3 regions of the Pseudarthrobacter sp. S3 genome follow, and region 2 is predicted to be linked to each of the others. Evidence: predicted binding sites of a transcription regulator. Region 2 holds the regulator's gene; each other region holds the start of a gene.
What was found. The regulator LexA, encoded in region 2, represses DNA repair genes until DNA is damaged. The targets are predictions, from matches to a motif close to TCGAACANNTGTTCGA.
Positions count from the first base shown of each region.

Region 1: the regulator LexA is predicted to act here: its motif matches at 4,188-4,203, upstream of ACQCSV_RS04125 (DUF222 domain-containing protein).
Region 3: the regulator LexA is predicted to act here: its motif matches at 4,177-4,192, upstream of ACQCSV_RS09745 (DUF6504 family protein).

Region 1 covers NZ_CP189583.1:830,967-837,836, forward strand. The annotation lists gene ACQCSV_RS04100 (hypothetical protein) at 1-910, opposite strand, end outside; gene ACQCSV_RS04105 (NAD(P)H-dependent flavin oxidoreductase) at 981-2,102, opposite strand; gene ACQCSV_RS04110 (hypothetical protein) at 2,541-2,882, shown strand; gene ACQCSV_RS04115 (type 1 glutamine amidotransferase domain-containing protein) at 2,989-3,768, shown strand; tRNA gene ACQCSV_RS04120 (tRNA-Ser) at 3,975-4,064, opposite strand; gene ACQCSV_RS04125 (DUF222 domain-containing protein) at 4,325-5,800, shown strand; gene ACQCSV_RS04130 (zinc-dependent alcohol dehydrogenase) at 6,107-6,870, shown strand, end outside.
Region 2 covers NZ_CP189583.1:1,654,071-1,660,940, reverse strand. The annotation lists gene hisB (imidazoleglycerol-phosphate dehydratase HisB) at 1-341, opposite strand, end outside; gene ACQCSV_RS08055 (histidinol-phosphate transaminase) at 423-1,541, opposite strand; gene ACQCSV_RS08050 (LysM peptidoglycan-binding domain-containing protein) at 1,619-2,059, opposite strand; gene lexA (transcriptional repressor LexA) at 2,409-3,152, shown strand; gene ACQCSV_RS08040 (ATP-dependent DNA helicase) at 3,166-5,223, opposite strand; gene hflX (GTPase HflX) at 5,216-6,781, opposite strand.
Region 3 covers NZ_CP189583.1:2,018,733-2,025,602, forward strand. The annotation lists gene ACQCSV_RS09710 (MBL fold metallo-hydrolase) at 1-525, opposite strand, end outside; gene ACQCSV_RS09715 (S-(hydroxymethyl)mycothiol dehydrogenase) at 522-1,607, opposite strand; gene ACQCSV_RS09720 (mycoredoxin) at 1,691-1,948, opposite strand; gene ACQCSV_RS09725 (SOS response-associated peptidase) at 2,078-2,827, shown strand; gene ACQCSV_RS09730 (VOC family protein) at 2,873-3,295, opposite strand; gene ACQCSV_RS09735 (chorismate mutase) at 3,315-3,635, shown strand; gene ACQCSV_RS09740 (hypothetical protein) at 3,707-4,096, opposite strand; gene ACQCSV_RS09745 (DUF6504 family protein) at 4,251-4,586, shown strand; gene ACQCSV_RS09750 (DNA polymerase III subunit alpha) at 4,583-6,870, shown strand, end outside.

The DNA of each region.
Region 1 (6,870 bases), 820 kb from region 2:
CGACCAGAAGGACCACCGAAAGCTTCCGGCGGATGTCCAGCCGTTCTTCGATCCTGGTGCTGTTCCAGGCGGTCACTTCGGGGCCTGGAGTGGCTTTCGTGGATCCGAGACTGATCAGGCCTGCCCCCACCAGCGCTGACCAGATCTCGCGGAGTACCGGTACGTCGTGCATGGTTCCGACTTCCAGCAGCGTTTCGGGTTGGCTCCCGGCAGTTTCCAGATCGAAAAGTGGCGCGGCTCCACTCGCGCCGCGCTTTCCACGGGCCTGGACTCCTGCGGCTGCGGCGGCCGGCTCGATGTCCTTCAGACGTAGGGCACCAGTGCTGGTGATTTCCTTGCCGGTTCCGATCCAGTCCAGGAGGGCCGACGCACGCTGGATCAGCGGCATGGCATTGAAGGCAGCCTCCTGGTGGTCGTCGCTGAGGTCAGGTACCTGGATAGCCGGCAGTTGCGGGACTGCCGCGGCGATACCGTTTCCCAACACTGAATGGAGTTCCTCATAGGCGGCGTCCGTGCCGCTCCAACGGCCGGTGCCTTTCAGGAAATGGATGTACGAGTGAAGGGCAAAGTAGATGTCGTCGAAGGCCTCATCCATGTCGTCGGGGTCCAACGACGCCGCAATTGCTCCGGCCGCCTGATCCAGGCTTTCACTGTCGATGGCGGTGGCCGAGCTCGAACCGTTGATGGCGTGCTGGGAGGTGAGGAAGAGTTTGACCAGCTCGAGGCACTCGAAGGCACCGGCAGGATCAGGGTCTTCGGTCGCGTGCCATTGAATGAAGTCAAGAGCCATCGAATCAAGCACCCGGTGGTTCAGGACCAGCTGCAGGGGCATCTTGGGGGCCGAGGGTACGGCCTTGAGGTGCCGCCGGTCCTTGTTTCTACTCTTGGATTTGCCGGTCTTTTTCGTCAAGGATTGCCTCCGGTGTCAACGGGCGCTCGCCCCAGGTTCGCTGCCTGGGATAACCGCGGATGTATCGAGCTTACAAAATTGCGGTGCCGGCGAGCAGTTCGGCGAGGACGTCCGCGGCCGAGTCATGCCGGATCAGCGCTGCGGACTGCCCCGCCCAAAGCGACATGAGGTCCGTGTTCCCTTGGGCGGCTGCCTCCGGCCGGAAGCGGCCGGTGAGCCAGTTTTGGGCGGGGAACGGCGCTATTCTTCGCTCCGGGATTCCAGCCTCCGAGAGCCCAGCCGTTACCATGTTGGCCGCTGAGAGTTCGGCGATGAGGCGGTTGGGGATGCCGCGGGCAAGCCGTCCGCTGAGGGCACTTGTCAGCACCGTTTCCCGCGCGGCGGGGCTGTGGAGGACGGCCCGGTACGCAGGCACGGCCGCGGATTCGCGAGTGGCTAGGAACGCCGAGCCCACCTGGACCGCGTCGGCGCCAAGGGCCATGGCGGCTGCATAACCGCGGCGGTCCGCGATTCCCCCGGCAGCGATGACCGGGATGGTGACGGCATCAGCCGCCTGCGGAACCAGTGCAAAAGTTCCGATCAGGGACTCCTCGGCGGGCTTCAGGAACGAAACGCGGTGGCCGCCGGATTCCATGCCACTTGCGACCACGGCATCCACTCCACCGGCTTCCAGAGCAACAGCTTCCGCCACGGTGGTAGCGGTCCCCACCACGACTATGCCTCTCCGGTGCGCCGCCGCGATCAGTTCCGGCGCGGGCACACCGAACACAAAGCTGACGACGGCGGGACCGGCCGCCAGCGTTGCCTCCACCTGCTCTTCATAGTCGGGCAGGTAGCGGTCCGGCATGTGCGGAAGCGGAAGTGCCAGTTCGCCGAAGTACGGCTTCAGGGTTTCCAGGTACCGGTCGAAGGCCGCCTGGGGGAGCAAGGTGGTTTCGTCGCCGGTAGGAATCCAGAGGTTAAGGGCGAACGGCTTCGCCGTTGCCTTCCTCAGCTCAGCCACTGTGTTCCGGATGGCGTCGGCGCCATAACCGTACAGTCCGTAGGAACCCAGCCCGCCGCCGTCGCTCACGGCTGCTGTCAGCTCCACGGAAGAGACCCCGCCGAAAGGGCCCAGCACCACCGGAACGTCCGTACCGAACAGATCGGTGATGCGGTTTAGCCGGGCAGAGGTGCGGTGCTCCGGCGTCATACGGCGGCTCCTGAAAGGTCGATGGTTTGGCTTCAGGACCCAGTCTCGCAGGGCTGGGCGCTGCTGCCCAACCTATGGCCGGGGAGTCAGTCTGTTTCCGGGCCCGAGCAGTAGTGGCAGTCGTCGGGGCACGTATCGGTCACGTCTGGCTCCATTGGAGTTCGAGGCAGTCGCTGCCCCGGTCGCTGACCTGGAAGAGTCTGCGGCCGCCGAATAGCGCGATTCGTCGTCGAAGTCACGGTTCTTCCTTAATGATCGGGTGCCGGTCAGGCGTGCCGGTCCAATTCATCCAACCCGAAGGGCTCTGGTCAGCTCAATGGAGGATGTGACCAGGATTGCGGCATCCGTTTGTGCAGGCATCCAGTAGGGCCATGTACCGCGACACGGGGCAGGGCTAGACTGCTGGCGTAAGTCGCCAACCACCTCAGGGAGCACACGATGAACTACTCAGGAACTGGCAACGAGAAAGCCACCCCGGCCAGCGAACTCAACAGGACCCATGTGGGTCAGACAGTCAGTTTTGAGCCGGACGAATTCACACTGGTGTTCGGAAAAATCGCGGCCATCGCGCGCAAGGAAGGCAGCGTGACCATCGCTTTGCAGGGCGTTGAAGGAAGCGGCGGCCTGCAGTCCAGTTACAGCCTTCCCGGCAGTCGGCACGTGTATTTGCAGCCGGACATGCTCACCAATACCGAGTCCACCATCAAAGACCTCTTCGGCAAGGTCCAGGAGAACCTGCGCGGCGGGCACAAGGGCGATGACAGGACGGACAAGCTCTAGCGGGGGAACTATCCGTCGGGTACAGCAAATGTCGTTGCCTTCTAAGCCGGGGACGGTCCAAATTGGGCTGAGGCGTAGGGTTGACGTTAGACGGAAGGAGCACTTCATGAAGAAAATCCTCATGGTACTGACCAGCGTTTCCGAGATCGGCGATACCGGAGAGAAGACCGGGTATAACGTGGCCGAGGCTGCACATCCTTGGAAAGTCTTCAAGGATTCCGGTCATTTCGTCGACTTCGCGTCCATCCAGGGCGGCCAGCCCCCGCGCGACGAGGTGGACTCAAAAGATCCCATCCAGGTTGCCTTCACAGAGGACGAGACTACGCGCGCCGGTCTCTACAACACTGCCCGCGTCGACGTCGTTGATCCTGACCAGTACGACGCCATCTTCCTTGTGGGAGGCCATGGCACCATGTGGGACTTCCCGGACAGCGAAGGCTTGCGGAACCTTGTAGCCGGTGTCTACAACGCCGGCGGCGTGGTGGGCGCGGTCTGTCACGGGCCGGCGGGACTGGTGAACGTTGAGTTGGCCAACGGCTTTCGGCTGGTCGAAGGCAGGAAGGTCGCTGCTTTCACCAACGATGAGGAAGTTGCCGCAGGAAAGAACAAGGTCATCCCGTTCTTTTTGGCCGACCGGCTTGAGGAACAGGGTGCCACCCACGTCTCGGCTGGTGTCTTTGAGGAAATGGTAGTGGTTGACGACCGGCTGGTGACGGGTCAGAACCCGGCCTCAGCCGCTGGCGTGGCCAAGGAGATGGAGAAGCTCCTGGCAGAGGTCATCCACCAGGAAAAAGCCGAGGAACAGCACGAGGCGGAGGCGCTGCGCGCCGAAAAAGACGCCGAGAAGAGCGCCAAGAAGGCTGCTGCGGCAGGCGCCGAGCACTAATGCCCGCAGCGCGCTAAACTGGCGGCCGCCAGTCGGCCTATGTGCGCCGGCGACACCTCAGCAAAGCAAGCATCAGACGACGGTCCACGCCTATCGGGTCCGGACAAGACAGAAGTTTGTTACCGCTACGTTACTGTTGGCGTCTGGCGCGCAAAGCAAAAGGCCCTGCTTCCCTTTGTTTACAAGGGAAGCAGGGCCTTTCTCATTGGCGGTGACGGTGGGATTTGAACCCACGTTGGCTTTGACACCAAACAACATTTCGAGTGTTGCACCTTCGGCCGCTCGGACACGTCACCAACCTGAATAGGTTACCGGAGCATACCGCCCATCCACAAAACGGCATGTGTTCAGCCCCTCATGGCGAAGGGACACTTAGCGCAGCTCCATTGCGAAGGGGCAATTGAGTCCCACGCTTCAGCTCGAACGGACAGTCGACGGCCTCCAATGTAGCGCCCTCGACGTGCTGCACGATCAGGGGCCGAGGAAGGCCGCGGAGTTATGCACATAGCCATTGGGCTTCGGCGTTATTGTCGGACCCTCACGGGATGATTTGTGTATGGATAGCAGAGGAGCTGTGGCGGCGGCGGAGGCCCTTTCGGCGTCCTTCGCTGAGCTAGCAGTGGCGCTCCGCGGCGGGACCGTTTCCTCCGGGTCCTGGGATGCTGATCCGTTGCGCCGGGTAGCGGATGGTTTGCTGGACGGGCTGGCCGAGATCTCACGGTTGGACGCGAAAAGTGCTGCCCTGAAGGTCTGGCTGGCTGCCGGTTACAGCGCCGCTGCCGAGGCCCTGGCGGGCCCTGCTGAGTCGCCGCAGGACCATAGCGGGCAGGAGATGGCTGTCGTCGCTGAGGTCGCGTGCGTGCTGGCGGTCAGTGAACGCGCCGCCAGTGCGCTGCTCGCGGAGGCGCGCGCGCTGACCACGGCCCTGCCGCTGACGTTCTCGGCGTTGCAGGCCGGGGTCATTTCGTGGCAGCACGCCCGGATCATGGTCGATGAAACCACTAACCTCGACAGGGCGGCCGCGGCGGCCCTCGAAGCGCATTTCCTGGACCCGGACGTCGCGAATCCGGCCCGTGGCTTCGCCGGTGAGCTCATCCCCGGCCGGTTCCGGCACAAGGCCGGCACCTGGCGGGAACGCCATCATCCGGTCAGCATCGAACAACGCCACCTACGCGGTATCCAGGACCGGCGGGTGGAGTACGCCCCGGACCGTGACGGGATGGCCTGGCTCTCCGCGTACCTGCCCGCCGATCAGGCCGCGGGGATCTGGGACCGGACCACCGCCGCCGCCCGGGCCCTCCAGGGGCCTCATGAGGGCCGGACCCTCAGCCAGCTCCGCGCAGACTCCGTCGCGACCTGGCTCCTGACCAACGCCAGCGCCAGCGCCGGGGCCGGAACCGGTGATGAGGGTAGGGAAAACAGCGGCAGCGCGACCGGTGAAACGAGCCACCAAGAGACCGGGGGCATCGCCGTGAGCGGCGGTGTTCCCTCGCCGCGGGCACAGGTGTTGATCACCGTGCCGGTGTTTGCGCTGTTGGGCCTCACGGATGAACCGGCCATGCTCGACGGATACGGACCGATCCCACCGTCCATGGCCCGCCAACTCGTGGCGGAAGGTGCGGAGTCCTTTCACCGGGTCCTGATCGATCCGCGGGACGGTGCTCCGCTGGAGATCGGGCGGACCAGCTACCGGCTCACGAAAGCGCAACGCCAATGGCTACGGCTGCGGGACGGCAAATGCCCGTTTCCCGGCTGCAGCAACCACTCCGTCGACAACGAAGCCGACCACATCCTCCCCTGGTCCCACGGCGGCACCACCGGCATCAGCAATCTCGGTCAGCCCTGCCACAAACACCACCGACTCCGCCACACCACAGCCTGGAAACCCACCGCAGCCAACAAGAACGAGCCACCCGGCTGGATCTCACCCACCGGACGCCACTACACCAGCGAACACCCCGACTGGGAACCACCACACTGGCCACCACAACAGTCGGGCCAATGGTCCGCGCTGGCGCCCCGTGCAGATTGAGGAGTGCCCGAAGACGAAATTCCGGGCGAACCCGTGGGGGCGATCCCTTTCCCAAACTGGGACTTCTCCCTCACTGCCCGCAGCAACGTCTGACCACCAACCCCAAAGAGAATGCAGCGTTATGGCCGTGGCAGGACTGTAACGCGGGCAGGGTTAGGGCTGGCAAGGCTGAGGCGGGCAGTACAGGGCCGCCTCCCATTAACAGTGCGAACGGACAGTTACGGCCCCGATTTCAAGGGCTTCAAGTGTCATCTCGACCGGAGTGGGTGTCGCGGAGAGCGCCCGCGGACTAGATTCATAAGCAAGATGGCGAACTCAGACAAAGAGGCACAGGCAACCGCGTACTGGACTACGGGGCCGGAACACGGCGAGCTTCGGAACGAGGCTCTGCACGCCCCCGGACCCGGCGAAGCTTTGGTCCGCACGCTGTATTCAGGCATCAGCAAGGGCACGGAAATTGTGGTCCACACCGGCTCCGTCCCACCACGCGTGGCCGAGGAGATGCGCGCGCCGCACCAAGAGGGCACCTTCCCGTCGCCCGTGAAGTTCGGGTATCTTTCGGTGGGCATTGTGGAGGAGGGGCCCGGAAACTGGGCGGGCCAGAAGGTCTTCTGCCTCAATCCACATCAGGACCGCTACGTCATTTCCACAGACGCCCTCACCAGGATTCCCGACGGCGTCCCGGCCCGCCGCGCCGTCCTCACAGGCACCGTGGAAACCGCCGTCAATGCCCTCTGGGAAGCCGGACCGAGGCTGGGGGACCGGATCGCCGTCGTCGGCGCCGGTCTGGTGGGCGGTATGGTGGCCACACTCCTGCGCACGTTCCCGCTGGCACGCCTCCAACTGGTGGACCTTGACCCGGAACGTAGGCACCTGGCGGACAAGCTGGGCGTGGGGTTCGCCCACCCCGATGATGCCAAATCGGACTGCGACATCGTATTCCACTGCTCTGCCTCCCAGGAAGGCCTCGAACGCAGCCTGCAGCTGGCCGGCTATGAGGGGGAGATCATCGAGATGTCCTGGTACGCCAACCGCAAAGTCACGCTGCCGCTGGGAGAGGACTTTCATGC
Region 2 (6,870 bases):
TGCGCCAGGGCTTCGTCCAGGGGCACGGTGGCCTCGCCGAACCTGCGGATACCGGCTTTGTTTCCCAAGGCAGTGCGCAGAACTTCACCGAACGTGATGGCGACGTCCTCCACCGTGTGGTGGACGTCAATGTGAGTGTCGCCGGTGGCTTTGACCGTCATGTCAATGAGCGAGTGCTTGCAGAGCGCCGTCAGCATGTGGTCGTAGAACGGGACCGACGTGTCGATGTCCGAAACGCCTGTGCCGTCGAGGTTAATCTCCACGAGCACTGACGATTCACTGGTGGCACGCTCCATGCGTGCGGTCCGGGGCGCGGCAGCGTTCGATCCGGTGAAGCTCATGGTCATATGTCCTTTAGGCGAAGTCAGAGGTGCGAAAGCGAAGGAGATGTGCCGGCGCGCGGCGGCGCCGATACTTCAAGTTTAGGCGGGCAGCCCGGCCTGGCTGGCCAGGATGCGTTCCAGCGACGTCAGGAACGATGTGGTCTCCGTCTCAGTGCCCGCCGTGACACGCAGGTGGCCGGGGATACCGACGTCGCGTATCAGCACGCCGTCGTCCAGCAGCCGCTGCCAGACATCATGCGGGTTGTCGAGGCCGCCGAAGAAGACATAGTTCGAATCGGAGGCGGCAGGTTTGAGTCCCATGCGGGTGAGTTCCGAGACGATGCGGTCGCGCTGCTCCTTGATGTCCTCGACGTCGGCCATCAGCGCAGTGCGGTGCTGCAGGGCGGCGAGGGCCGTTGCCTGGGTGATGGCTGAAAGGTGGTACGGCAGCCGGACCAGGCGGAGTGCGTCCGTGACTTCAGGAGCGGCGGCCATGTAGCCCAGGCGGGCACCCGCGAGGGCGAACGCCTTGCTCATGGTGCGGGACACGATGAGTCGCTCCCGGCCGGGCAGCAACGTAAGGGCGCTGGGCGTTCCATCGTGGGCGAACTCGTGGTACGCCTCGTCAACGATCACAATGGTCTGGCTTGCCTCGCCGGCCGTGTACACAGCCTCCACAACATCCAGGCCCAGGCCCGTGCCGGTCGGGTTGTTCGGCGAGCACAGGAAAACGATGTTGGGCTGAAGCTCCTTGACCTGCAACGCAGCCGATTCGGCACTGAGCCCGTAGTCATCGGCGCGCTGTCCGATGATGTACCCGGTGTCCGTGCCGCTGGCCAGGAGCGGGTACATGGAATACGTGGGCGGGAATCCCAGGGCCGTGCGGCCGGGTCCGCCGAAAGCCTGGAGAATCTGCTGGAGGACCTCATTGGATCCGTTGGCTGCCCAAATGTTGGCGGCATCAAGACCGTGGCCGAGATATTCGGCCAGCGCTCCCCGGAGTTCGGTGAACTCACGGTCCGGATAGCGGTTGAGGCCTGCCGCGGCTTCCGTCACGGCCACACTGATCGCGGCCTGGACGTCCGCCGGGACCCCATGGGTGTTTTCGTTGACGTTCAGCAGGATAGGTACATCCAACTGCGGGGCACCGTACGGGGTTAGTCCGCGGAGGTTGGTCCGGAGGGGAAGTCTGTTCAGACGCTCTAGCTGGTCATTCACCTGAACAGTTTAGGTCCGAAGCAGACGGCCGGAAAATGTGACGGCCTGCGGCGGCACGCTCCAGAGCCTGAAGCCTGCTACTTCGTGGGGACGAAGAGCTGCTGTCCGGGGACAACGCCGCCGGCGGAAAGATTGTTCAACTGAGCAATATCCGCGATGACATCACGGGGATCACGCTCGGGCGCAACAGTACTGGCGATGGCCCAGAGAGACTGCCCTGCCTGGACTGTTACCGACACTGTTGGCGTCAAGGACAGGTCGGCGGCAGAGTCGGCAGCCTTCGCCGGTGCATTGAGGAAACCTGCCAGCGAAAGCAGGATTGCGGCAAGGATCACCAGCGGGATGCCGATGAGGACAATCCGTCCCCTGCGGGTCAGGCGCAGCCGCGGCAGGGATTCCCTGCGCTGCGTGGGCGCCGGACCCGAAGCCGGCAGGGGCCCGGTCCACAGCCGCGCGGTGAGGTCCTGCACGGAAACGAGCTGCGGACGCGAGTCCTGCGAAGCAGATATAGCTGACATGAAATGAGCCCTCCTGGACCATACTGTGCTGCCCGGCGCGTCCTCCGCGTCCACTTGCCGGTGCCGGCCTGGGCCGTCCATAGATGCGAGTATTCGAATCCGCAAGCAACGAGTAGAACACATATTCGAACTTTGCTTCTTCATTTTTAGCACTTATCAACGAATATTGTCGAGACTCGCTAGAACAAATGTTTGAAAAAGCCCTGTGGCTGGCCTACGTTTGGATCAAAGAACAACCACCTCTGTAGTTGATCAGCAGGGTCTGACAATCAACTCCGACACCAGCCCCGGGGCTTTCCAGGCACCAGCGGCCGGAACGGATCCGGGCAACCGAAAGGCATTGGCGTACATGGCAGCACCAGCCGCCGAGGGCAAGGCGACACCGCGCCGCCAGCCCCAACGGACCCCCAAGGGGCTCACCGCCCGCCAGAAGAAGATCCTTGAAACCATCCAGCGCTCGGTGAATGACAACGGCTATCCGCCGTCGATGCGTGAAATCGGCGACACCGTGGGCCTGGCGAGTTTGTCCAGCGTGACCCACCAGTTGTCGCAGCTGGAAAAGCTGGGATACCTGCGCCGGGACCCCAAACGTCCGCGTGCCATGGAGGTCCTCATGCCGTTGACACTGGATGGCGGGTCCACTAAGTCCAAGGGGACTACCAAGCCCTCAGTCCTGCATGGCCTCGGCGGAACGGTCACTGAGCTTCCCTCCGCCATGGACACCGCCATGGTGCCGCTGGTGGGCCGGATCGCGGCGGGCGGGCCCATCCTTGCCGACCAGGTGGTGGAAGACGTGATGCCCCTGCCGCGGCAACTCGTGGGACAGGGTGAACTTTTTATGCTGCGTGTGGCCGGCGACTCCATGGTGGACGCTGCCATCTGCGACGGCGACTGGGTCGTGGTCCGCCGCCAGGCCGACGCCGCCAACGGCGATATAGTCGCGGCCCTGCTGGACGACGAAGCCACCGTGAAGACGTTCCGCCAGCGCGATGGACACACGTGGCTGTTGCCGCAGAACACGCAGTACGAGCCCATCCTGGGCGATCACGCCACAATCATGGGCAAGGTCGTCTCGGTCCTGCGCTCGCTCTAGTACCAGCGTTCAGTCAGGTGCCCTTCCCGGCCAGCCTTTCCAAGGCAGAAAACGCTGTCGTGCGGTCCGTCGTGGGCCAGAACGGCGGCAGCGCGGCGCGGAGGAATCCTGCGTAGCGCTCGGTGGCAAGCCGGGAATCAAGCACGGCCACCACGCCTTTGTCTCCGGTTGAACGGATCAGCCGGCCCGCGCCCTGGGCCAGGCGGATGGCCGCGTGGGTGGCCGATACCGCCATGAAGCCGTTTCCGCCGGCCTGCGCAACGGCGCGGGACCGTGCTGTCATCAGCGGATCGTCCGGCCGCGGGAACGGAATGCGGTCGATCACCACGAGCCGGCATGATCCGCCCGGAACATCCACGCCCTGCCAGAGTGACATGGTTCCGAAGAGGCAGGTATCGGGCTCGTCCGCGAACTGCTTCACGAGGGCAGTCATGGTCGAGTCGCCCTGGCAGAGAATGCTGAGGCCGAGCCGGGGACGCATCGCCTCCGCGGCCTCCTCGGCGGCCCGGCGCGATGAAAAGAGACACAGGGCGCCGCCGCCGGACGCCCGGATCAGCGCTTCAAGTTCATCGAGTGCCTCCGGCGACGCCCCGCGGCCCGGCTTGGGCAGGTGCCCTGCGACGTAGAGGATCCCCTGTTTGGGATAATCAAAGGGCGATCCGACGTCGATCCCGGTCCAGCTCGGCGCGCCCTCCCCCACGAGCCCCAGGCCGCCGGCGGCCGGCTGAAAGGCTGAGCCGATGGCAAGCGTGGCCGACGTCAGCACCACGGTGTGGCCGGCGAACAGCCCTTCGCGGAGCTTTCCGGCTACGCTGAGCGGCGCGATGTTGACCAGAGCCGGCGCAGACTCGTCGGGTTGGGCATAGCCCTGTTGCGGGTCGAAGGAACTTGCGCGGGAAAACCACACCACTTCACGGTTCTCACGGGACACAATGAGCCGTTCACACAGTTCGAGGATCAGCATCAGGCGTGAGCGCGCGAGCTGCCGCCCGCCGTCGGCCGTTTGGCTGCCCTCACCCTTGGAATCAGAGAGTGCAGCCCGGCACGCCTCACGCAACTGGTCCACACAGTCCAGCTGTTCGTCGTTGAGGCCGTTGGGGAGCAGCCCGTTGGGCACCCCGGCCAGGGCGAGTTCCAGGTTGGCGGCAGCTGCGTTGAGGGCATCCACCGTGATGGCCGTGTGCTTCCGCGCGCCCGACGCCGCAGCGTGGACCATTGCCACGGAGAGTTGCCCCGAAACCGCACCGGTGACCCGGTCCTGCAGTTCGTGGGCCTCGTCCACCACCACAACGTCGTACTCGGGGAGCACTGCGAGGCCTTCAAAGGCGCTGACCGCGAGCATGGCATGGTTGGTGACCACCACGTCAGCTTCGGCGGCCTCGTGGCGTGCCAGTTCGCTGAAGCATTCGGCCGCCATGGGGCATTTTTGGGCGCCCAGGCATTCCATGGACGTCACTGACACCTGCCGCCAGGCCCGGTCCGTTACACCGGGAAGCAGTTCATCGCGGTCGCCCGTGGTGGTCTTTTCCGCCCACTCCCGCAGGCGCACCACTTCCTTCCCCAGCTGGGACGACGGCCCGCCCAGGGCGGCGGCGAAATGCGGGACACTGGTGTCCTCGCCGAGGGAGAACAGCTGGCCCTCGGCGGGTTCCTCAGAAGGGAACCCGCCTACGAGCTTATGCTGGCACACATAGTTGGAACGGCCCTTGACAAGGGCCACCTTGACCGGGCGGTCCAGGGCGGGGGTGATGGTCTTCAGCAGCCGGGGAAGGTCGCGCCCCACAATCTGGGTCTGCAGCGCAAGCGTGGCTGTGGACACCAGCGTGGGCTTGTTACTCACGAGCGAGTGCGCAATGAGCGGAATCAGGTAGGCCAGCGACTTTCCGGTCCCCGTCCCGGCCTGGACCAGGAGGTGGTCGCCGGTTTCGATGGCCCTGGCCACCTGCCTGGCCATCTCGTGCTGCCCGCTGCGGCTTTGACCGCCCATGCCGGCCACAGCGCGGTCGAGCAGTTCGATCACGAACTGCTCGCCGGCCGTACCTTTGACTTCCCCCGCCACAACTTCAGTCATGGTTGATGAAGGATTCCAGTTCAGCCGCAAGGCCCTCACGCACCATCACCAAAGCGCGGGTACCGTGCTCGCCGTGATCCAGGCTCAGGATCTCGGCATCGGTCTCGTGCAGTTTGCTGATCAGGTCACCGCGATCGTAGGGAATCAGGAGCTCCAGCTTTACGCCGGGCCGCGGAATCCCGTCACTGATGGCCCGCAGCAGTTCAGCGATCCCCTGGCCGGTGCGGGCCGAGACCACTACGTGGCGCGGCTCGCGCTGCTTGAGGCGCTCCACCACAAACGGATCAGCGGCATCGGCCTTGTTCAGGACAATGATCTCTGGCACCTTGCGGGCATCCACTTCGCTGAAGACCTTGCGGACAGCAGCAATCTGGCCCTCGGGGTCCGGGTGGGACACATCCACCACGTGCAGGATCAGATCCGCGTCAGCCACTTCTTCCAACGTGGAGCGGAAAGCCTCCACCAACTGCGTGGGCAGCGACCGGACAAAACCCACGGTGTCCGCGAGGGTGTAGCCGAGGCCATCAGAGGTCTCGGCCTTTCGCACGGTGGGATCCAGTGTGGCGAACAGTGCGTTCTCCACCAGCACACCGGCGTCGGTCAGCCTGTTCAGCAGCGATGACTTCCCGGCGTTCGTGTATCCGGCAATCGCAACGGAAGGGACTGAATTACGACGGCGGTTGGCCCGCTTGGTTTCACGCGCCGGCTTCATCGCCGCAATCTCGCGCCGCAGTTTGGCCATGCGCGTCCGGATCCGGCGACGGTCCAGTTCGATTTTCGTCTCACCGGGTCCGCGCGAACCCATGCCGGCGCCGGCGCCGCCCACCTGGCCACCGGCCTGGCGGGACATCGATTCCCCCCAGCCGCGCAGGCGTGGCAGGAGGTATTCGAGCTGAGCCAGCTCGACCTGGGCCTTGCCTTCACGGCTCTTCGCGTGCTGGGCGAAGATGTCAAGGATCAGCGCCGTGCGGTCAATGACCTTGACCTTGACGATGTCCTCAAGGCTTCGGCGCTGGGACGGTGCCAACTCGGCGTCCACCACAACCGTGTCAGCCCCGGTGGCCATCACGATTTCCTTGAGCTCAAGGGCCTTTCCGGAACCGAGGAACGTGCCCGGGTCCGGTTTGGCGCGGCGCTGCACCATACCGTCCAGGACTTCCGAGCCTGCTGTTTCGGCAAGGGCGGCGAGTTCACGCAGGGAATTTTCCGCGTCGGCCAAGGTGCCTTCGGACCATAGGCCGGCCAGCACCACACGTTCGAGCCGCAGCTGCCGGTATTCGACTTCGGTGACATCTTCGAGTTCGGTGGACAGACCGGCCACGCGCCGTAGTGCACGGCGTTCCTCCCGGTCCTGCTGGTCGCCGTCGTAGCTGGTGTGTTCGTCGTCCAGGCGGGAAATCGCCTGAGCCCTGCCGAACACGGCTTTGTCACCGTCTGCGGCGGTGACGTTCCTGGCCGGTACGTCCTTGGCGAGAATCCGGTCGATGACAGCTTGGATCTCCTCGGGACTCATGTCCTGGGCTGCTGGATCGGAACCGGTGTTGGGCTGGCTGGTCATGGTCTCCTTTGAAGATTCGGCATTTTCAGAATAGTGCGGATCGTTGGTCTGTGGTGAAGTATTCGCGCTGGGCTGACGGCTTGCAGTCA
Region 3 (6,870 bases), 360 kb from region 2:
GATCGACTCGATGATGGTGGGGAAGTCGCTGTAGGACCTGCCCGTGGCGCCGGGGCCACCCTGGAACAGGGTGTCCCCACTGAAAAGCGAGCCCTCACCATCGGGCCCGTCCGCCAGGTGGAAGGACACCGAGCCGGGCGAGTGCCCGGGGGTGTGCAGGGCCGTCAGGCTGGCCCCCGCCACCTCGATGATGTCGCCGTGCTTGATGGCGACATCGGGTTCCACATCCGGGTAGACGTTGCGCCACAGCATCCAGTCGTCCTGGTGAAGGTGGATCGGTGCCTGGACGAGGTCCCAGAAGTCAGCTACCGACCGGATGTGGTCGTCGTGGCCGTGGGTCAGCAGGATCGCCTTGAGTTTCCGGCCACCGACGGCGGCGGCTACGGCCTTGGCATCGTGCGCGGGATCGATGACCACGCATTCCTCCGCGTTGCCCACGATCCAGACGTTGTTGTCCACATCCCAGGTGCCGCCGTCGAGCGAGAACGTCCCGGATGTGACGAGGTGCTCGATCCTGACGCTCACAGTTCCACCACAGAACGCAGCACGGAACCGGAGTGCATCTTCTCGAACGCTTCCTCCACCTGGTCGATGGTGATCCGCTCGGTCACGAAGGCATCCAGATCCAGCTTGCCCTGCTTGTAGAGGCTGATCAGCATGGGGAAGTCCCGGGACGGCAGGCAGTCACCGTACCAGGAGGACTTCAGCGACCCGCCGCGGCCGAAAACGTCCAGGAGCGGCAGCTCCAGGGTCATCTCCGGCGTCGGGACGCCCACCAGTACCACGGTGCCGGCGAGGTCTCGGGCGTAGAAGGCCTGCTTGTACGTTTCGGGACGGCCGACGGCGTCAATCACCACGTCTGCGCCGAAGCCGCCGGTGAGTTCCCGGATCTTCTCCACCGGGTCGGAATCAGAGGAGTCCACGGTGTGGGTGGCACCGAGTTCCTTCGCGCGCTCCAGCTTTTTCGCGTCGATGTCGACGGCGATGACGGTGGTTGCGCCGGCGAGCGCGGCGCCGGCGATGGCAGCCATGCCCACACCACCGCAGCCGATGACGGCGACGGTGTCACCGCGCTTGACGCCGCCGGTGTTGATCGCGGCGCCCAGTCCGGCCATGACCCCGCAGCCGAGCAGGCCGATGGCGGCAGCATCGGCGTCGGGATCAACCTTCGTGCACTGGCCGGCAGCCACAAGGGTCTTTTCGATGAAGGCTCCGATGCCCAGGGCGGCGGACAGTTCGGTGCCGTCCTCCAGCGTCATCTTCTGGGTGGCGTTACGGGTGTTGAAGCAGTACTGGGCCTGGCCGCGGTTGCACGCACGGCAGTCGCCGCAGACGGCCCGCCAGTTCAATACCACGCGGTCGCCCGGGGCGACGTCCGTGACGTCCGGGCCAACGGCACTGACCACTCCAGTGGCTTCGTGCCCGAGGAGGAACGGAAAGTCGTCGCTGATGCCGCCCAGCTTGTAGTGCAGGTCGGTGTGGCAGACGCCGCTGGTGAGAATGTCCACCAGGGCCTCGCCCGGACCCGGATCCGGGACCAGGATGGTCTCCAGAGTGACCGGGGCGCCCTTGGAACGCGCTACGACACCTTTGACTTTATGGATCACGAAAGGCTCCCTCAATGCAGATAGACAGAACGGGACCAACACGGATGTTGGTCCCGTTCTGTTTACCACATGAGCTGCGGTGTTCAGGCCGCGAGGCGGCTCTTTACCTCGGCAGCGGAAGGATTGGTGGCGGCAGTGCCGTCCGGGAAGAGCACGGTGGGCACGGTGCGGTTGCCGCCGTTGAGCTTCTCCACGAGGTCGGCTGTGCCCTCCACCTCTTCGATGTTGATTTCCGTATAGCCGATGCCCTGCGCGTCCAGCTGCTTCTTCAGCCGGTTGCAGTAGCCGCACCAGGTGGTGGAAAACATGGTGATGGTGCCGTTCTCGGGGGTAAAGTCCACGGAGCTCTCCTGAAATCGTTGGGTAGGTTCCTTCCCGTCAACGGTAACCCGGGGCAGGCTATTCCCTGAGCCGGCCCGGTGGATGCGGTGCCGGATGACAGCAGATAACGCTGATGGCATGCTGGAGCCATGTGTGGACGCTATGTGATGGCACGGGCCGTGGGCGACTTGCTGGCCGACTTTGATGCCCAGCTGGAGGAGGAAGTGCACCTTCCCCCGTCATGGAACGTGGCGCCAACCGACGCTGTCCCGATCGTCCTGGAACGGCTGATCGACGACGGCCCCGTGCGGCAGCTCCACGTGGCCCGCTGGGGCCTGGTGCCGTCCTGGGCGAAGGATCCGGGCATCGGCCCCAGGATGATCAACGCGCGCAGCGAGACTTTGCTCGAGAAGCCGGCCTTCCGCAAAGCCGTGAAGTCACGTCGCTGCGCTGTCCCGGCGGACGGGTACTACGAATGGAAGCAGGGCACCGGCAAAGCCAAGCAGCCCTACTACGTCCATCCGGGCAAAGGCAGCGGGCTGGTGTTCGCGGGCCTGTACGAGTGGTGGAAGGATCCGTCCAAGGCCGAGGGTGACCCCGGCCGGTGGATGCTCTCCACATCCATCCTGACGGCGGACACCCCGCCGCCCGGTGCTGAGTCGACAATCTTCGGCAAGCTCACTGCCTTGCATGACCGCGTGCCGCTGCCCATGGACCGGGCCACGATGGCGTCGTGGATCGACCCGCAGATCGACGACGCCGCCTTCCTGGTGGACCTGGTCCGCGCCCATGTCAAGGACGTCGCGGCCGACTGGCACGTGGATTCCGTCGGCACCGAGGTGGGCAACGTGCGTAACAACTCCCCGGAACTCATCCGTCCGGTAGAGGCGCTGTTCTGAGGCGTTCCGGTCGCTGACCCGGCTGACGGCGGAGGTGCCCGGCCCTTAAACGGTGACCTGGCCGCCGTCGTCCACTGTCCAGGTGGGGTTATAGGCAATTTCCCAGCGGAAGCCGTCCGGATCGGCGAAATAGCCGCTGTACCCGCCCCAAGGCTGGGTGACCGGCGCAGCGACGATGGTGGCTCCGGCCGATGCCGCCTCCGCCATGACCCGGTCCACCGCCTCGGTGCTGGGCAGGTTGTGGCTGAGTGTGATGCAGGGGACCGGGCCGGGCGCGCCTACGCCGGCCTCGGCGTGCATCTGCGCGGCGTCCCACAAGGAAAGGACGAGGCCGTGGTTGACCTGGATGAACACCACATCGCCCGGGAATTCGCGGTGGACAGGCCAGCCGAGGCCTTCGGCGTAGAACCGGCGGGAGGCGTCAACACTGCGAACGCCTAGTGAGATGAAGTCGACTCTGGGCTGCATGCTTCGATACTGTCAGAAGATGGCAACAATTCAAGGAAACGATCGGGATGCTTTGGCCGACAAGGAACAGCTCGCAGCCGTTCGGATTGCGGTCGACGAAGTTGATGAGCAGATTGTCACGCTCATTGCGCGGCGTGAACGCCTGATCCGCATCGCCGGAAGCCTGAAGGGGGACGACGCTGAAGTCCGTGCCCCCGGCCGGGTGGAACGGGTGATTGAGCATGTCCGGTCCGCCGCGGAAAAGAAGGACATTGATCCGGACATCGTGGAATCAACCTACCGGGCCATGATCTTAGGGTTTATCGAACTTGAAATGAAGGTCCACAAAGAGAGCAGCTGACACCGCCGCAGGTGCTGTCCGGATTCGGGTCCGGCAGCACCTGCCCCGGTGTTTGCCTGCTCCAGTGTTTCCTAGAGCGCTTCGTCGACGGCGACGCCCGACTGGAATTCCCGGCCGTCGGCCTCGCTGAAGGCCGACATGACGTGTCCCTTGCCCAGGCCATGGACGGCCGCGACGGGGAAGTTGCCCGTGATGGTGTTGCCCGAGTGTGTCACACCGGCAAGATCATAGTTTTCCTCGGCGCTTTGGTCATGGCTGAACGAGTAGAAGGCAATGGCCTCCCCGTTCATGAACTCAATACCCAACCGTCTTTGTGATGAGTAATCAGGGCTCGCCGCCACCAGGCCCACTACGTACGCACCTGCCCCCGGTATGTTGCCGTCGATATCGAAGGTTGCCACGAGCTTTTCGTCCTGGGCCTTGATGCTTACGTGCTTGAGGAGTGCGTCATGGGTGCTCATGCCACAATCCTGCCCTCCTGCTGCCCGTCCGTCCACCCCTGTCTAGGTTTTGTCGGAGCGCCGTCGTAGACTGGATTTATTCGAATATGTGTTCGAATAATTTGCTGTTGCATCAGCATCCTGCATCAGCTCCGTTCAGTTCCGGGAGGCGCCCATGGGTACGTTCAGCGAGTCCGTGGACGTCGTCTGCACCCCCGCGGGCCAGCCGCTGAAACTCCAGTGGGCCGGGCGGCACTACACCGTGTGCGCCGAGCCTGTCCGGTGGTACGAACGCCGGCAGTGGTGGGCCGAGGAGCGCCGTGCGCCCCTCGGCAGCGGGCCGGGGCTGGTGGACCACGAAATCTGGCGCGTCCAAGTACATGCGGACCCGCAGGGTACCGGCCCTCGGGATGCAGGAGAGCCGCTCACCCTGGACCTGAGCAGGCATGTCGGCAGCGGCCGCTGGAGGATCCTGCGGATCCACGATGCACTCCGGCCCCAGACGGCATGAGCTTCTCCCACCTTCACGTTTCCACGGCCTTCAGCGCACACTATGGCGTGGCGTGGCCCGACGAACTGGCCCAGGTTGTCGCCGCGGACGGCGCAACCGCGCTCGCCTGCACGGACCGGGACGGCCTGTACGGCACCATCAAACACCTCAAAGCCTGCATGGCCGCCGGCATCGACCCCATCGTGGGTGTGGACCTAGCGGTCTTCGACGACGACGGCGACCACCGCACCCAGCTCGCCGGCAGGGTGGTGGTGCTCGCCCGGGGCAACAACAACGGGGCGGGGTACCGGGCCCTGTGCCGGCTGGTGTCCGATGCCCATGCCCGCACCTCCGGCAAAGCCGGGGGAGCGGTACCGGTGGCGGTCACCCGCGCCGAACTCGCCTCCCGCACGCTCGACCCCAAAACCCTGAAACCGGTCCTGACAGTACTGATCGGCCCGGATTCCGACGTCGGACGGGCCATGAGCGGCCGGCGCTACCTCCGTCCGCGCACCCTTTTCAAAGGCTGGCTGGACGCCATGCCCCCAAAAACCCTGGTGGCGGAAGTCGTTTCCCAGCTCACCGCCCCCGGGGCGCACCTGAGTACCGCGCATGCGGTACGTATGCTCAAGCTCGCGGAAGAACACCATGTACCGGCTGTGCTCACCAACGCGGTCCGCTACTGCGCAGAGGACGGTGCCGCCACGGCAGACGTGCTCGACTCCGCCCGGACCCTGAAGTCCCTCCCCGAACTCGCGGCCGAACCGCTGCTCCAGCCCAACGGGCAGGCCTGGCTCAAATCCTCTGCGCAGATGCTTCAGCTCGGCAAGGAAATTATCCGCGCCGCAGGGTATGGCGCAGCGGACCTCAAACAGCTGATGGCGCAGACCGAGGCGCTCGCCGACTTCTGCCGGATCGACCCGGTGACTGACATGGGCTGGAAGCAGCCGGTAGTCCCCGAGGCATCGGTCATAGGCATCAGCCAGGACCCGCACAATGAACTGGTGCAGCGCTGTGAGGCCGGGATCAGCAGGCGGTTCCCTGGGATATCAGGCTCAGCCCACAAGGACATGCGCTCGCGGCTGGAGCACGAGCTGGGGATCATCAGGAACCTGGGGTTTTCCTCTTACTTCCTCACGGTCGCGGAGGTCTCCCGGATGATCCAGGACATGGGGGTCAGGGCAGCCGCCCGTGGTTCCGGGGCTTCCAGCCTGGTCAACTACCTGATTGATGTCAGCCAGGTGGACCCCCTGCAACACGACCTGATCTTCGAACGCTTCCTGTCCCGGGACCGGGCCACGTTGCCGGACATCGACATCGACGTCGAAAGCGCCGAACGGCACAACGTATACCGGCGGATCTTTGACCGCTTCGGTTCCGAGCGCGTCACGCTGATGAGCATGCAGAACGGGTACCGCGCCCGCGGTGCCGTCCGCGACGCCGGGATGGCCCTGGGTATGGACCATGATGACGTCGGCGAGATCGCCAAGCAGCTGTGGCGCTTTTCGGCCCGGAAATTCCGTGAGGCACTGGTTGAGAAACCTGAGCTGCGTGAGTTCGCCGGGCGGGTGGAACAGCGGGACTTCGCCGAAAACCAGCAGCTTGACCTGCTGGTGGACCTCACCGAACGGCTGGACCGGCTGCCCCGCCATATCTCCATGCATCCCTGCGGGGTGATCCTGGGCGACGCCACGCTGCTTGACCGGACCCCTGTGCAGCCCAGCGGACTGGGGCTGCCCATGAGCCAGTTCGATAAACACGACATGGATCCCATGGGCATGCTCAAGCTTGATGTCCTGGGCGTCAGGATGCAGAGCGCCATGGCGTTTGCCGTCCGCGAAGTCATCCGGATCCATCCCTCCAAAGCGGAAGTGGTTGCGGCCGGGGCCCACCCTGCAGGTCCTGACGGGACCGGGCCGGACTACATCGCCGAGAACGGGCACATCGACCTCAACGCCGTGCCGCTGGATGATGAACCAACCTACGAACTGATCCGCAGCACCCACACCCTGGGCTGCTTCCAGATCGAGTCGCCCGGGCAGCGGGAGCTGATCGGCAAGCTGGCGCCGCGTGAGTTCAACGACCTCATCATCGACATTTCGCTGTTCCGGCCGGGCCCGATGAAATCGGACATGGTGCGGCCTTTCCTGGAGCACAGGCACGGCTTCGCGCCGGAGGTCTACCCGCACCCCGACCTGAAACCCGTGCTGCAGGAAACGCATGGGGTCACTGTCTTCCACGAACAGATCCTTAAAACCTTCCACGTGATGACCGGCTGCGGCCTGGCGCGCGCAGACGAGTTTCG